DNA from 3 places in the Geobacter sp. SVR genome. Region 1 is predicted to be linked to each of the others. Evidence: riboswitches for the same ligand, from Rfam matches in the RefSeq annotation. Region 1 holds a riboswitch; each other region holds the start of a gene.
What was found. Region 1 has a riboswitch for S-adenosylmethionine ahead of GSVR_RS19990 (homoserine O-acetyltransferase). Riboswitches for the same ligand answer to the same signal wherever they lie in the genome.

Region 1 (4,719 bases):
CAAGCAGGAGGTGCGCGCGGTGACCCTGGCCAAGCTTCAGTTGCAGGACGATCTGATTCTATGGGATATCGGTGCCGGCAGCTGCTCGGTTTCTATCGAGGCCTCCAATCTGATGCCCAATGGCCGCATTTTTGCCGTGGAGCGCAATCAGCAGTGTGTCGGCTTCATCAACGAGAATCTGAAGAAGTTCTGTGCCCGCAACGTGAAGCTGATCGAGGCCCAGGCGCCGGAAGGGCTGGAGGATCTGCCGGATCCCGACCGTGTCTTCATCGGTGGAGCAGGCGGCCAATTGGAAGAGATCATAGACGCGGTGGACAAACGCCTCAAGCAGGACGGCATCATCGTGCTCAACGCCGTGACCCTGGATACCCTTACCAAGGCGGTGGAGTTCCTTGAGGATCACGGCTACACGGTGGAAGCCACCTGCGTCAACATTGCCAAGACGCGCCGTTTGACCGAATACAAGCTGTTCGAGGCCCAGAATCCGGTCTACGTGATTGCCGCCTGGAAGGAGAACGTATAGATGCCGACGTTTTACGCTGTCGGTGTCGGACCCGGCGATCCTGAACTTGTGACCAGAAAGGCGGAACGCATCCTGCGCCAGGCTGACGTGGTGCTGGCGCCGGTTTCCAGGCCGGGCGAAAGCAGCGTGGCCCTGGAGACGGTCCGTGGGTTTCTGGATGAGCAGCGCCAGGAAATAGTGATTCACCAGTTTCCCATGACCTCCGACCCGGAGCAACTGATCCCGGCCTGGCAGGCGGCCGCAGTCCGGATCGCCGAACAGGTGGCAGCAGGCAGGGACGTGGCCTTCATTACGATAGGGGATCCGCTGCTCTATTCGACCTTTATCTATCTGCTGCGCATCGTTCGCGAGCACTATCCGCAGCTTCCCGTCGAAATCGTGCCGGGCATATCCAGCATCATGACCGCCGCTGCCGTGGCTGCCGTGCCTCTGGCCGAGGGGGACGAACGGTTGGCCATCGTGCCTGCCACGGCTGGGGTGGAAGCCATCTGCGAGGCGATGGCAAAGTACGAGACTGTGGTGTTGCTGAAGGTCAGGCCGCTCTTTGCCGAGATCCTGGAGCTGCTGAGGCAGACCGGCCGTTCCGGCAGTACGGTGTTCATCGAACGTGCTGGCGGCAAACGTCAGAAGGTAATCCGTGACATCTCCGAAATGGCGGCCCATTCCCCGGACTATCTTTCGCTGATGATCGTCCGGCGCCCCTGAATCACGAGCTCACAACAGAAAAAGACGCCCCCCCGGAAGGGAGGGCGTCTTTTTTTGCGCTCTGCACGGTTTTTCTTAATAGACCTTACCGGATGCGGGCACGATTTCTTCCGAGCTCGGCTTAATGGTTTCGAATCCCTGCGTCTTGCCGGGGAGGGGAGCTGCTGGCGCCACGGCAGGAGCAACGACAGGGACGGCCGAAACCGGCGCCAGTGGCTTCTCAACCGCCGCAGGGGCGACAGGCGTCTGTGATTCGACCTTCGGCCGCTCCGCCGGAGGGGTGGGCAATGCCCGGGCCGACTCCTTTTGCTCCTTTTCGGGATCAAAATGCAAAAAAGAGAGCATTTCGTCGAACTGCTTGCCATAAACGGTGGTCTCGTTGGTTTCCCGCAGCAGGTAATCTTTACGTCTCTCCTCAAGCTTGCGCCGCAGCCCATCCAGCGTCTTGAACTTGATTTCCGCCTTGGTGGAGAGGTTTGCCTCGGCCTCGCTGAAATCGGGATACTGCAGTCCGATCATCGGTTCATAGCTGAGAATGTGGCCGCGGAAATTGGGATATTCCCACAGGATCGTACCGGCGCCATCCAATATTTGCGCCGTCATGACCAGGTAATTGTATTCGCCCGTCAGCGAGGACATCAGCGTGTTGGAATAAATCTTGTCGTTTTTAGCCAAGCCGCTGATGATGATTATCATGACCGCGTCCAGGCTGTTCTTGCGGAGATAATTCCGCAGCTCTTCGTTTTTCCAGAAATACTTGTTGTATTGGATGGCAGCGTCATCCCGTTTTTCCCGCCGGAACAGGAGATTGCTGAAAATCTCCTGGGCATTGCCGTCCATCAGTGCAACCGTGTAGAAGTTGCCGGTGGTTTTCAGCCTGCGGACGAACTGCTGCTCGTATCTGCGGTTCATCTCCGTGACGAGGGAGATCAACTGATCCTTCTGCGGATGTCTGATGTCCGATCCGGTATCCACGATGATCGGTACCACACCCAGCACTTTTACCTTTTCCGTGAAGCTGTCGGCCGGAACGTTGAGATGATTGCGGGCACAGCCGAAGGCCAGGAGCAGAAACGGCAGCAGGAACAGCAGTTTTTTCATGTCGATCTCCTTCAAATGAGCGTCGGGACAGAGTTTTTTTCAGAGACGTTATAGCAGATGGCAGGGTGGTTTGCCAGACAATTTGAGAACAACCAAGCCGCCCGGGGCTGACGGTATTATATTGACAAAAAAGGTGTCCTTTCGTATAGTTTCGCCACAAAACCTGCTTATCGAGAGTGGTGGAGGGAAAGGCCCTGTGAAGCCACAGCAACCGGCCATATGGCGTCAGGTGCTAATTCCTGCCGAAAGGCAAAGATGAGAGGTGCGCTGTAACCAGGTCACGTTCAGCCCCTTTCTTCCCTACAAGAAGGGGCTTTTTTATGTCCGTAGGCATTGTCGAGGAACTCTCAGCCACTTTTGAAAACGGCATCAAGCTGGACAGCGGACGTATCCTGGCCCCCATCACCCTGGCCTACGAAACCTACGGTACGCTCAATGCGACCGCCTCCAACGCTATTCTGGTGGAGCATGCCTGGACCGGCAACGCCCATCTGGCAGGCAAACACAGGCCCGAAGATGCCAAGCCGGGCTGGTGGGACGCTATCGTCGGTCCGGGGCGGCTGCTGGACACTGACCGCTACTTTGTGATCTGCTCCAACGTGATCGGCTCCTGTTACGGCTCCACCGGTCCCACTTCGATCAATCCCAAAACCTCGAAACGCTACAATCTCGGTTTTCCTGTGGTTACGGTGCGCGACATGGTGCGGGCCCAGACTCTGCTGATCGATGCGCTGGGGATTGAGCGGCTCCTGTGCGTGATGGGGGGCAGCATGGGAGGGATGCAGGCACTGGAGTGGGCGACCCAGTATCCCGACAGGATCGCCTCGGCCGTCGTGCTGGCCGCTACCCCGCATCCATCGCCACAGGCGATTGCCCTCAACGCCGTGTCGCGTTGGGCCATTTTCAACGATCCCACCTGGCGCAAGGGGGAGTACAAGCACAATCCCAAGGATGGGTTGGCGCTGGCCCGTGGCGTTGGGCACATCACGTTTCTGTCCGACGAGTCGATGCATGCCAAATTCGGCCGGCGATTCTCCGCCAAGGACGGTCAGTTCGACTTTTTCGGACAGTTCGAGGTGGAGCGTTACCTGAGCTACAACGGCTATAGCTTCGTCGACCGATTCGATGCCAATTCGTTTCTCTATCTGGCCAAGGCACTGGATCTCTACGATGTGGCTTGGGGCTGCGAGTCAATGGCCGAGGCCTTCGGCACGGTCACGGCGCCCTTGCAGTTCTTCGCCTTCACCTCCGACTGGCTCTATCCCCCCTACCAGACCGAGGAGATGGTCACCTGCCTGCAAAATCTTGGCAAGCCGGTCGAATATCACCTCATATCTTCTGCCTACGGGCATGATGCCTTTCTGCTGGAACACGAGACCTTTGCTCCCCTGGTTCGTTCGTTCCTGCAGCAGGCTTCCGAGACGAAAAGGAAGTAGATCACACGATGGCTTTTGTACGCGACAATCTGAAGGAAAACCGGCTATTTAGAAAATTTCGGCACGAAGTGGGCCGGGCAGTAGCTGATTTTTCATTGATCGAAGAGGGTGACCGGGTGGCGGTGGCAGTGTCCGGCGGAAAGGATTCCTACACGCTGCTGCTGCTTTTGGACGAGCTTCGGAGGCGGGCTCCGGTCGATTTCGAAATTGTCGCGCTGACGGTCGATTCGGGCTATCGCGGCTTTCGCACCGATATTATCGAGTCATTCGTCACGTCGCTCGGCATTCGTTGCCACATCGAAAAAACCAATCATTTCGAAATCATATCCGAAAAACGACGGGAAGGTTCCTCGTACTGCTCATTTTGCGCCCGGCTCAAGCGCGGAGTCCTGTACGGCCTGGCCGACAGGTTCGGATGCAATAAGCTTGCTCTGGGGCACCACAGTGACGATTTCATCGAGACCCTGCTGTTAAACCAGTTTTTCGTCGGGTCGCTCAAGGCCATGTCCGCCCGCATGCTGGCCGATAACGGCGAGACTACCGTGATCCGGCCGTTGGTATATGTAAGCGAAGCGGATATCCGCACCTTTGCGCGGGAGGCTGCTTTGCCGGTGGTCTGCTGCTGCTGTCCCGTTTGTGGCACCGCCGACGTACAGCGCAAGCGGATGAAGACCTTGCTGACAGAACTGGAAAAAGATATCCCCCACATCAAGAGCAGTTTGCTCAGGGCACTCTCAAACGTGCATCCCCGCCATCTTCTCGATTCGTCTCTGCGGAACGGATAAACTGCGCCGCGTGCATTTTGCGGCGCTCTTCTCCAAGCGGGCCAGATCGATTCTGATTCCCAGATCGCTCAGCATGTCCTTCAGCGAATAAAACCCGCCCACTGCCACCACTGCCAGTCCCGCAATCGTTACCGCCTCCATATTCTTGCCCTCCGATCGTTTCAATGGG
Region 2 (4,719 bases), 2.3 Mb from region 1:
CGTTACCTTTCCGTTTGTGGCCCGGGAGCTGATCCCGCTGATGGAGGCTCAGGGCAAGGATGAAGAGGAGGCGGCGCTGGTGCTGGGGGCCAGCGGCCTCCAGACCTTTTTCCGCGTGACGCTTCCCAACATCAAATGGGGCATCATCTACGGGGTGATCCTGTGCAACGCCAGGGCAATGGGGGAATTCGGCGCAGTCTCGGTCGTATCCGGCCACATCCGCGGCACTACCAACACCGTTCCGCTGCATGTGGAGATCCTTTACAACGAATACAACTACACCGCCGCCTTTGCGGTGGCCTCGCTGCTGGCCTTTCTGGCACTGATCACCCTGTTGGTGAAGACTGTTGTGGAGTGGAAGATGCGACAGCAGTTGACGGAGTAAATCAAAAGCAATGAAACGCGGATGACGCAGATCGGGCGGATCAACGCGGATCAGGCACAGCCATTTCAGCTTTGAAGATTTTAACTGTCGAAAATCAGACCATATACAAAACCATTCCAATTCAGATGCTGGTTTGCATCCCGCGGCCATGTCCGCGTCATCCGCGTTCCATTATCACGAGGTTTTTTCATGAGCATCGCAATCGAAAACATCAGCAAGCAGTTCGGCAGTTTCAGCGCCCTGAAGGATGTCAGCCTTTCCATCCCTTCGGGAGAACTGGTGGCGCTGCTGGGCCCCTCCGGTTCGGGCAAGACCACCCTGCTGCGGCTGATAGCCGGTCTGGAAGCGGCGGACGCGGGGAAGATCCTCTTTAACGGCGAAGACACAACGGAACGCCATGTGCGCGAAAGGCGGGTCGGCTTCGTATTCCAGCACTACGCGCTGTTCCGGCACATGACCGTATTCGAGAACGTGGCTTTCGGACTGAGGGTCAGGCCGCGCTCCACGCGCCCCTCCAACGCGGAGATCAAGGAGCGGGTCATGGCACTGCTCAGGCTGGTGCAGTTGGAGGCTATGGCAGGCCGCTATCCGTCGCAATTGTCCGGGGGGCAACGCCAGCGCATTGCCCTGGCGCGTGCCCTGGCGGTGGAGCCGCAGGTGCTGCTGCTGGACGAACCTTTCGGCGCTCTTGATGCCCAGGTGCGTGCCGAGCTGCGGCGCTGGCTGCGACGGCTGCACGATGAGATCCACGTTACCAGTGTATTCGTCACCCACGATCAGGAAGAGGCTCTGGAGGTGGCCGACCGGATCGTCGTGATGGATCAGGGGCGCATCGTGCAATCCGGCACCCCGGACGAGGTCTACGAGCATCCGGCCAGCCCCTTTGTGCTCAACTTTCTCGGCAACGTCAACCTGTTCCGGGGGCGGGTGCACCAGGGGCAGGCCACCGTGGGGGGCATTCAGCTCGAAGCGCCGGAGCATGCCGGCACCGAGGACGCTCCGGCCCTCGCCTTTGTCCGTTCCCATGATCTGGAGATCGATCGCAACCCTTCCAATACAAGCGCCATGAAAGCCGAAGTGAGCCATATCCAGAAGCTCGGGCCCGCTGTCCGCGTGACGCTCGTCCTCGAAAACGGCGAATTCCTCGAGGCGGAGCTGACCAGGGAGCAGTATCGGAACCAGGAGCTGCAACAGGGGGAATCGGTGTACGTCAGGCCGCGTCAGGTACGGGTATTTGTGGAGGATTACCAGGATTACCAGATCTGACGCCGGAATGCCGGGGACGGTGCGGACCGAAGGAGACTGCATGATACGGGGCGGGACCAGAAGCATCGCGATCTATGGCAGGAACGGAGTCGGCAAAACCGTTGTCAGCACCAATCTGAGCACCGCACTCTCCCTGGCCGGCTATCGGGTGCTGCTGATCGGCTGTGGAAGCACTGCCGGTTCGCTCATGCCGTCCCCTGCGGATGTCCCTGTTCCCACGTTGCTCGGGCTCATGCGGAGGCATCCCGGCGTCTCCCCTGCGGAGGCACTGTGGGAAAGCTACGCAGGGTTGTTCCGCCTGGAAACCGGCCTTTCCCCTGAGGGGGGTGCTGGTCCGGACATGTCGGTCACGGCGGCTACCCGGCGCATCGCCGAGTCGGGGCTGTTCGAAGAGCTGAAGCTGGATTACGTCATCTACAACGTGCAGGGTGACGAGGCTGGCGGCGGTTTCACCGTCCCGGTACGACAAGGTTTTTTTCAAAGCATCTTTACCGTCATGTCGGCGGAGCTCAACTCGGTCAGGGCCACCAATTCCCTGTTCGAGCAGATCCGGCAGCATTCGGGCAACGGATCGGCGCGGGCAGGGGGGATCATCGCCAACCTGGTGGATGCGCCTTTCGGCCGTGAGCTGATCGACGATTACGCCTCCAGGACCACTATCGGCGTGCTGGCATACATCCCGCGCATCCTTGCGGTCGGGAAAAAGGAAGCTCCGGAAAGGACGGTCTTTGAGTCCCTCTCCGATTCTCACCAGGCTGAGTTGTTCAGCAGTCTGGCCCTGAAGATCGTAACCAACCTGGAAACACGAATTCCACATCCCCTTGGACCGGATGAGCTCTGGCGTTTCTCGCTCGGATGGAATACACGCTTCGTTGAGATGGAAACCGGTGAAGGAGCAGGTGCCGGCATCTAAACGAGCAAACCGGCTCGTCCGTCCCCCTTTTTTTAATTTGTCTATCAAATCCATAGATAAATAAAATTTGTTGTTGACACATTTTGTGTGCTTTGTTATAAGTGCCTTCACAACCGAATAGGTACCCTTGCTTTATCGAGAGTGGTGGAGGGAAAGGCCCTGCGAAGCCACAGCAACCGGTTCTTCGGAGCGTCAGGTGCTAATTCCTGCCGTAACAGGCAAAGATGAGGTGGGGTCACGGGGATCCTGCCCCTTGACATCCATCCCATCTATCTCTAGATGGGATTTTTTTTTGCGCGGCGCTCGCCGTGGAAAGTCGGGGAGGGAGGATAAACATGGAAAAGACGCTTCGCTTCGATTCGCTGCTCGTGCACGGGGGGCTGGAGGCCGGTCCGGCCGGTGCCACCTCGGTACCGATCGTGCAGTCGAGCTCCTTTGCATACAAGAGCGCCGAAGAGCTGGAGGACGTGTTCCGCGGCCGGGCCGTCGGGCAGGTGTACACTCGCATCGGCAACCCGACCACCGAGTCGCTGGAGCGCCGGCTGGCGCTTCTCGACGGTGGTGTGGCCGCCATTGCCACCGCCTCGGGCATGGCTGCCATCACCACAGCGGTGCTGACCATCCTGCGGGCAGGGGATGAGATCCTGTCATCCTCGTCCCTGTTCGGCGGCACCTTTTCGCTCTTCCGCGACACCCTCTCCAATTACGGCATCACCGCCCGCTTCGTCAATCCGCTGGACCTGGAGGCGGTCAGGGCAGGGGTGAACGAACGCACCCGGCTGCTGTTCGTGGAGACCATCGGCAATCCCAAACTGGACGTGCCCGATATCCCGGCACTGGCCGCCATTGCCCATGAGGCGGGACTGCCCCTGATGGTGGATGCCACGGTCACTACCCCTTATCTGGCCAACGGGGCCGCTCTGGGAGCGGATATCGTGATCCACTCCACCAGCAAGTACATCAACGGCAGTGGCACCTCCATCGGTGGCGTGATCATCGATCGCGGGAGCTTTGACTGGGACAGCCCTGCATTTCCCCACTTCGAGCAGTTCCATAAGAAATACCGCGCCTTTGCCTTCAGTGCCCGGGCCCGCAAGCTGGTGCACAAGGATGTGGGGGCCTGCGCTGCGCCGATGAATTCCTTCCTGCTGACCGAAGGTATCCAGACCCTGGCGCTGCGGATGGACCGCCATTGTGAAAACGCACTGAAACTGGCCCGCTTCCTGAGCAACCACAACAAGGTCAGCTGGGTCAATTATCCCGGACTGGAGGACTCGCCGCAGCACGAAGTGGCCAGCCGTCTGTACGGCGGCCGATACGGCGGTCTGCTGACCTTCGGTACCGGGGACAAGGCCTCGGCCTTCCGGGTGATCAACGGGCTCAGACTGGCCAAGAACCTGGCCAACATCGGTGATGCCAAAACCCTGGTGATCCATCCCGCCAGCACGATCTGCTGCGACTACAGCCCGGAGGAAAAGGGGCTGATGGGGGTGACCGAAGACTTGATCCGCGTCTCGGTCGGCATCGAGGATGGCGAGGATATTGTCGAAGACTTCAAACGGGCGCTGGACGGGTTATAAAACCAGGTTGAGGTTAAGGCTAAGGTTAAGATTTTTTCTCAACCTCAACCTGATTTCTACACAGGAGAAATCACCATGCAGATTACCATCAACGGCAAAGAGACCACTGTTCCCGAGAATTCCGAGCGCACCATCGACAGTCTGCTGGAGGAACTGGACGTTTCCCAGCGCCTGTATGTCACGGTGGAGCTGAACGGCGAGATCATCGACCGTGAGGCCTATGCAACGACGCCGGTCAAGGGGGGAGATGCCTTCGAATTCCTCTATTTCATGGGAGGCGGCAGCGCGACCTTTCCGCACTCGCGGCAGTGATCTTCGGGATTCCCCGTGCAGAGTGCAACCCGGCACGCTGCCGCGTTATTCCTCAATCGCCGTGACCGTGCGACAATTCCGTGCGAATTGGGCAGCGAAGGCTGCCCGCCGGGTGAGGCCAAAGGGCCGAATCGAAAGTTCACGTTTCCGAAAGGAGTTTTTGATGCTGACCGAAGAACAGATCGAACGCTATTCCCGCCACATCATCCTCAAGGAGGTGGGGGGCAAAGGCCAGCAGAAGCTTTTCGACGGCCGGGTGCTGA
Region 3 (4,719 bases), 930 kb from region 1:
ATTTCCGCTGCCGAAGGTACCCGTTCCCTGACCCTGCATGCCGTGGCCACCCATTCCCGGGTTCAGGGCATGTTTGCCGGGATCCTGCCCGGCCGGCACGACAACATCGAAGTCTCCACCCTCAACCCCCTTTCGGTCATCCTGGCCTACACCGCCTACGCCATCGAAAACGTCCTGCTGTACGACATGCTGCGCGATTACATGCATAACCTGGAGCGCAGGGTGCAGGAACGGACCATCGAACTGGAGGCGGCCCGCGTTCAGGCTGAGGCGGCCACACGGGCCAAGAGTGAATTCCTGGCCACCATGAGCCACGAGATCCGCACCCCCATGAACGGCGTCATAGGCATGGCCGAGCTTCTGGCAGATACGCCGCTTTCCGACGAACAGCGCACCTATCTCAACACCATTTCCAGCTCGGCCGAAAACCTGCTGGCCGTTATCAACGACATCCTCGACTTTTCCAAGATCGAAGCGGGCCGCATGCAGCTGGACACGCACTGTTTCAACCTGCGGGAACTGCTCCGGAACTTGCTTCTGCCGTTCCAGGTGGAGTCGAACCGGAAAGGGGTGCCGCTGACCATGTCGGTGTCGGAGGACACTCCGGCCGTGATCGCCTGCGACAGCGTAAAGATCCGCCAGATCCTGATCAACCTGGTGGGCAACGCCATCAAGTTCACCAGCCGGGGGAGCATCACCGTAACCGTGAAGCGTCTGACAGGCGACAGCACAACGGCGGTCCTGCAACTGGCGGTTGCCGATACCGGCATCGGCATACCCTCCGAGGTCTTCAGCCGGATTTTCCAGCCTTTTACCCAGGCGGACACCTCGACCACGCGGGCCTTCGGCGGCACCGGACTGGGACTGGCGATCTGCGAGCGCCTGGCGCAACTCATGGGGGGCAGCATCCACGTCGACAGCCGGGAAGGGGTCGGCAGCACCTTTATGCTGCAGCTGCCCGTGGAAATTCCGGTCGATGGAGTCGCGGCCCTGCCTGCCGAAACACCGCAACAGCCCGAGCAGCAGGGACGTTCGCTGAAAATTCTGCTGGCCGAGGATGTGGACGTCAACCAGCAGGTGGCCGGCCTGATACTGGAAAAGATGGGGCACCGGGTCACCTTTGCCTCCAACGGCAAAGAGGCGCTGGACACCTGGCAGAAACAGCCTTTCGACCTGATCCTGATGGACATCCAGATGCCGGAAATGGACGGCTACACCGCGACCGCCCACATACGCAGCCATGAACGTGGCCAGCAGATCCCGATCATTGCGATGACCGCCTTTGCCCTGAAGGGGGACGCCGAGAAATGCCTCGCTTCCGGCATGGACGATTACATCTCCAAACCGATTAAGCGCGGCGAAATTGCGGCCGCCATCGCGCGGGCCATGTCACGGCGCGCTGCCCCTCCCGTCCGCCGCGTGCTGCTGGTGGATGATGTGGAGATCAACCGGGAAGTGGCCCGGATCACCCTGGAGCGGTGCGGCCACCAGGTAAGCATGGCCGCCAACGGCGCCGAGGCGCTGCAATGCTTTCTCGACGGGCACATCGACATCATCTTCATGGACCTGCACATGCCGGTTATGGACGGTTTTCAGGCCACCCGCGCCATCCGGGACGAGGAACGGCGGCGTGGCCGCGGCAGCCGCATCCCGATCGTTGCCATGACCGCCTGCACGGTCGATGACAGCCAGCAGAAATGCCAGGAAGCCGGCATGGACGACTTCATTCCCAAGCCGCTCAAACAGGATGCGATCATTGCCACCATTACCCGCCTCACCGGCGACGCCCTTTCGTCGTCTGCGCCCGGACCGGGCCCGGGTGCGGCCGGAGAGCAGCCGGTATTCGACCGGGAAGGACTGGTGGACCGGCTCTGCGGCAAGACCGAGATGCTGCCCGTCTTTACCGGCCTGTTCCTGAATACCGCCACGACCGCCATCGAACATCTGCATGCCGCGCTGGCAGCGGCAAATGCCGAAGAAATCCATCGCCAGTCGCACACCATCAAGGGAGCTGCCGCCAACATCGGTGCGATCCGCATCCTCCATCTGGCAACTGAACTGAACGAATTGGAAGATCCCTTCGGTGATTCCGGTACTGCGGCCCTGCTGGAAAAGCTGACCGCGGAGCTGGAACTCTTCAGACAGACTATCCAGCCTCAGGAGTGACAGTCCCCCGCACCGAAAGCTGCGGGTCTGATCCGGCCAGGTTCCGCATGAAGCGCCATTTATCCTGTTGACAGTGCCGAGAGACTAATGCTAGCCTGACCCGGTCTTACAGAACCAAAGCAGTTCACATACATTTCTTATCGAGAGCGACTGAGGGACTGGCCCTGTGATGTCGCGGCAACCTCCCGTCGGGGAAGGTGCCAATTCCAGCGGGATCGACGATCCCGGGAGATAAGGAAGAGACGATACCTCTCGAGGAATCCTCTTCCGCACCCCGGAAGGGGATTTTTTCATTGTGGGAGGAACAGATGAACATCAGCACTCAGGCAGTTCAGATCGGACTTGAATGGGACACGCGCACCGGGGCTGTGACCGTGCCGATTTACCAGACCGCCACTTTCCGGCATCCGGGATTGGGACAGAGCACCGGTTTCGACTACAGCCGTTCGGGCAACCCGACCCGCATGGCCCTGGAAGAGGGCATCGCCCGGCTGGACAACGGGGCGCGCGGCTTTGCCTATGCATCGGGCATGGCCGCCATCACCAACCTGCTGCTGCTCTTCAAGAGCGGCGATCACCTGGTGGTGACCGAGGACCTGTACGGCGGGACCTGCCGTCTGTTCGACCGGGTCTTCAACCAGTTCGGCCTGACCTTCACCTATGTGGACACCAGTGACATCGAAGCCGTACGGGCCGCTGTCACACACGCCACCCGGGCCGTTTTCGTGGAAACCCTCACCAACCCCTTGCTGAAATTCGCCGACCTGCCGGCCCTGTCAGACCTCTGCCAACAGCACGGTCTGCTGCTGATCGCCGACAATACATTCCTGACCCCCTATCTGCAACGCCCCCTGGACCTGGGGGCCGACATCACCGTGTACAGCGCCACCAAATACCTGGCCGGCCACAACGACACCGTGGCGGGACTGGTGGTGGTCAAGGATCCGCAGTTGGCCGAGCAGGTTTATTTCCATCAGAACGCCGCCGGTGCGGTGCTGGGGCCGCAGGACGCTTGGCTGGTGATCAGGGGCATGAAGACCCTGGCGGTGCGCCTGGACCGCCACCAGCACAATGCCCTGGCCATTGCCCACTGGCTGAAGCAGCACCCCCGCGTTACCCGGGTATTCTATCCCGGCTTGCCAGAGCATCCGCACCACGAGCTGATGCAGCGCGACGTGCGCGGTTTCGGCGCCATGATTGCCTTCGAGGTCGACAGCCATTCCCTGGTGGAGCAGTTGCTGTTGAAGACGCAGTTGATCTCCTTTGCCGAAAGCCTGGGAGGGGTCGAGAGCCTGATGACCTTCCCCGAGGTGCAGACCCACGCCGACATCCCGCCCGACCTGCGTGCCCGGCTGGGGATCAACGACGTGCTGCTGAGGCTTTCGGTCGGCATCGAGGACGCCGAGGACCTGATCGAGGACCTGCGCCAGGCCTTCGAGGCGTAAGAAGTCAAGTCCCCCTTTGATAAAGGGGGATTCAGGGGGATTTCGACGGAGGAACAATCAGAGGCGAAATCCCCCCCTGCCCCCCTTTCTCAAAGGGGGGAGAAAAACCCAGAGTGAGCTATCTTCACATTTGAGGACACACCTTATATCCTAACGGACCAGGAGGGTGTGTCATGAGAATGAACCGAAAATACGATGCCGAGTTTAAAGCTGAAGCGGTGAAGCTGGTTTTGGAAGACAACCGCACCATTCGCGAAGTTGAAAGCAGTCTCGGGATCACGCATGGAGTCTTAAAAGGATGGATCCGGAAACACCGTGACCAGCAGGATCCGGCTATAGCCAGTCAAATATCTGCCGAAGCAGAGCTTAAGCAACTCCGCAAAGAGAACGAGCAACTCCGTCGGGAGCGTGAAATCCTAAAAAAAGCTGTGGCCATCTTCTCAACGGATCCGCATCGTTATTCGGGTTCATAACCGAGCACCGCTCCGAATTCGGAGTGAAGGAGATGTGCCGAGTTCTGGGAGTGACTCGGAGTTGGTACTACGCCCATGCGGCCGGCCGAGTAACGAATCGGCAGCGCGAAGACCAGGCGTTGTTGCCAACGATCAAATCAGCCTTCGAAGAGAGCGACAAAACATATGGCGCGAAACGGATTACCCATAACCTACGGCAGTTAGGGCGGCGCGTCGGTAAAAACCGCATCTGGCGCCTGATGCGAGAAAACGGCCTTAAAGTCAAGACGACGCGGAAGTTCAAGGTTACAACGAATTCAGATCACAAGCGTCCTGTAGCGGACAATCTGGTGAAGCGTCAATTCTCCGCTGACGCTCCCAATCGGCTCTGGACCGGCGACATAACGTACATTGAAACGGTCCAGGGCTGGCTGTACTTGGCAGTGGTCCTCGATGTATTCTCCCGCCGGATCGTGGGCTGGAGCATGAACAAACGCATGACGGATGATCTTGTTATAGCTGCCCTTACCAATGCGATAGTCAGGCGTCGGCCGTCACCAGGATTCATCTTTCACACGGATCGTGGTTCGCAATATTGCAGCAAACGGTTTCGTGCCGTGGTCGGGAAAGCAGCTGGCATCCAAAGCATGAGCGGA

Region 2: linked by a shared signal. The riboswitch ahead of GSVR_RS08455 (O-acetylhomoserine aminocarboxypropyltransferase/cysteine synthase family protein) and the one ahead of GSVR_RS19990 (homoserine O-acetyltransferase) in region 1 are both predicted to bind S-adenosylmethionine.
Region 3: linked by a shared signal. The riboswitch ahead of GSVR_RS15710 (PLP-dependent aspartate aminotransferase family protein) and the one ahead of GSVR_RS19990 (homoserine O-acetyltransferase) in region 1 are both predicted to bind S-adenosylmethionine.

What each region holds. Positions count from the first base shown of each region.
Region 1 covers NZ_AP024469.1:4,269,155-4,273,873, reverse strand. Annotated here, with positions in the region: gene cbiE (precorrin-6y C5,15-methyltransferase (decarboxylating) subunit CbiE) at 1-523, shown strand, start outside; gene cobI (precorrin-2 C(20)-methyltransferase) at 524-1,228, shown strand; gene GSVR_RS19995 (hypothetical protein) at 1,304-2,329, opposite strand; SAM riboswitch class I at 2,494-2,591, shown strand; gene GSVR_RS19990 (homoserine O-acetyltransferase) at 2,650-3,765, shown strand; gene ttcA (tRNA 2-thiocytidine(32) synthetase TtcA) at 3,774-4,550, shown strand; gene GSVR_RS19980 (hypothetical protein) at 4,500-4,691, opposite strand.
Region 2 covers NZ_AP024469.1:1,826,005-1,830,723, forward strand. Annotated here, with positions in the region: gene cysW (sulfate ABC transporter permease subunit CysW) at 1-385, shown strand, start outside; gene GSVR_RS08445 (sulfate/molybdate ABC transporter ATP-binding protein) at 575-1,651, shown strand; gene GSVR_RS08450 (hypothetical protein) at 1,692-2,564, shown strand; SAM riboswitch class I at 2,694-2,795, shown strand; gene GSVR_RS08455 (O-acetylhomoserine aminocarboxypropyltransferase/cysteine synthase family protein) at 2,900-4,144, shown strand; gene thiS (sulfur carrier protein ThiS) at 4,220-4,456, shown strand; gene GSVR_RS08465 (molybdopterin-synthase adenylyltransferase MoeB) at 4,620-4,719, shown strand, end outside.
Region 3 covers NZ_AP024469.1:3,340,055-3,344,773, forward strand. Annotated here, with positions in the region: gene GSVR_RS15705 (response regulator) at 1-2,166, shown strand, start outside; SAM riboswitch class I at 2,301-2,404, shown strand; gene GSVR_RS15710 (PLP-dependent aspartate aminotransferase family protein) at 2,475-3,611, shown strand; gene GSVR_RS15715 (transposase) at 3,785-4,084, shown strand; gene GSVR_RS15720 (IS3 family transposase) at 4,081-4,719, shown strand, end outside.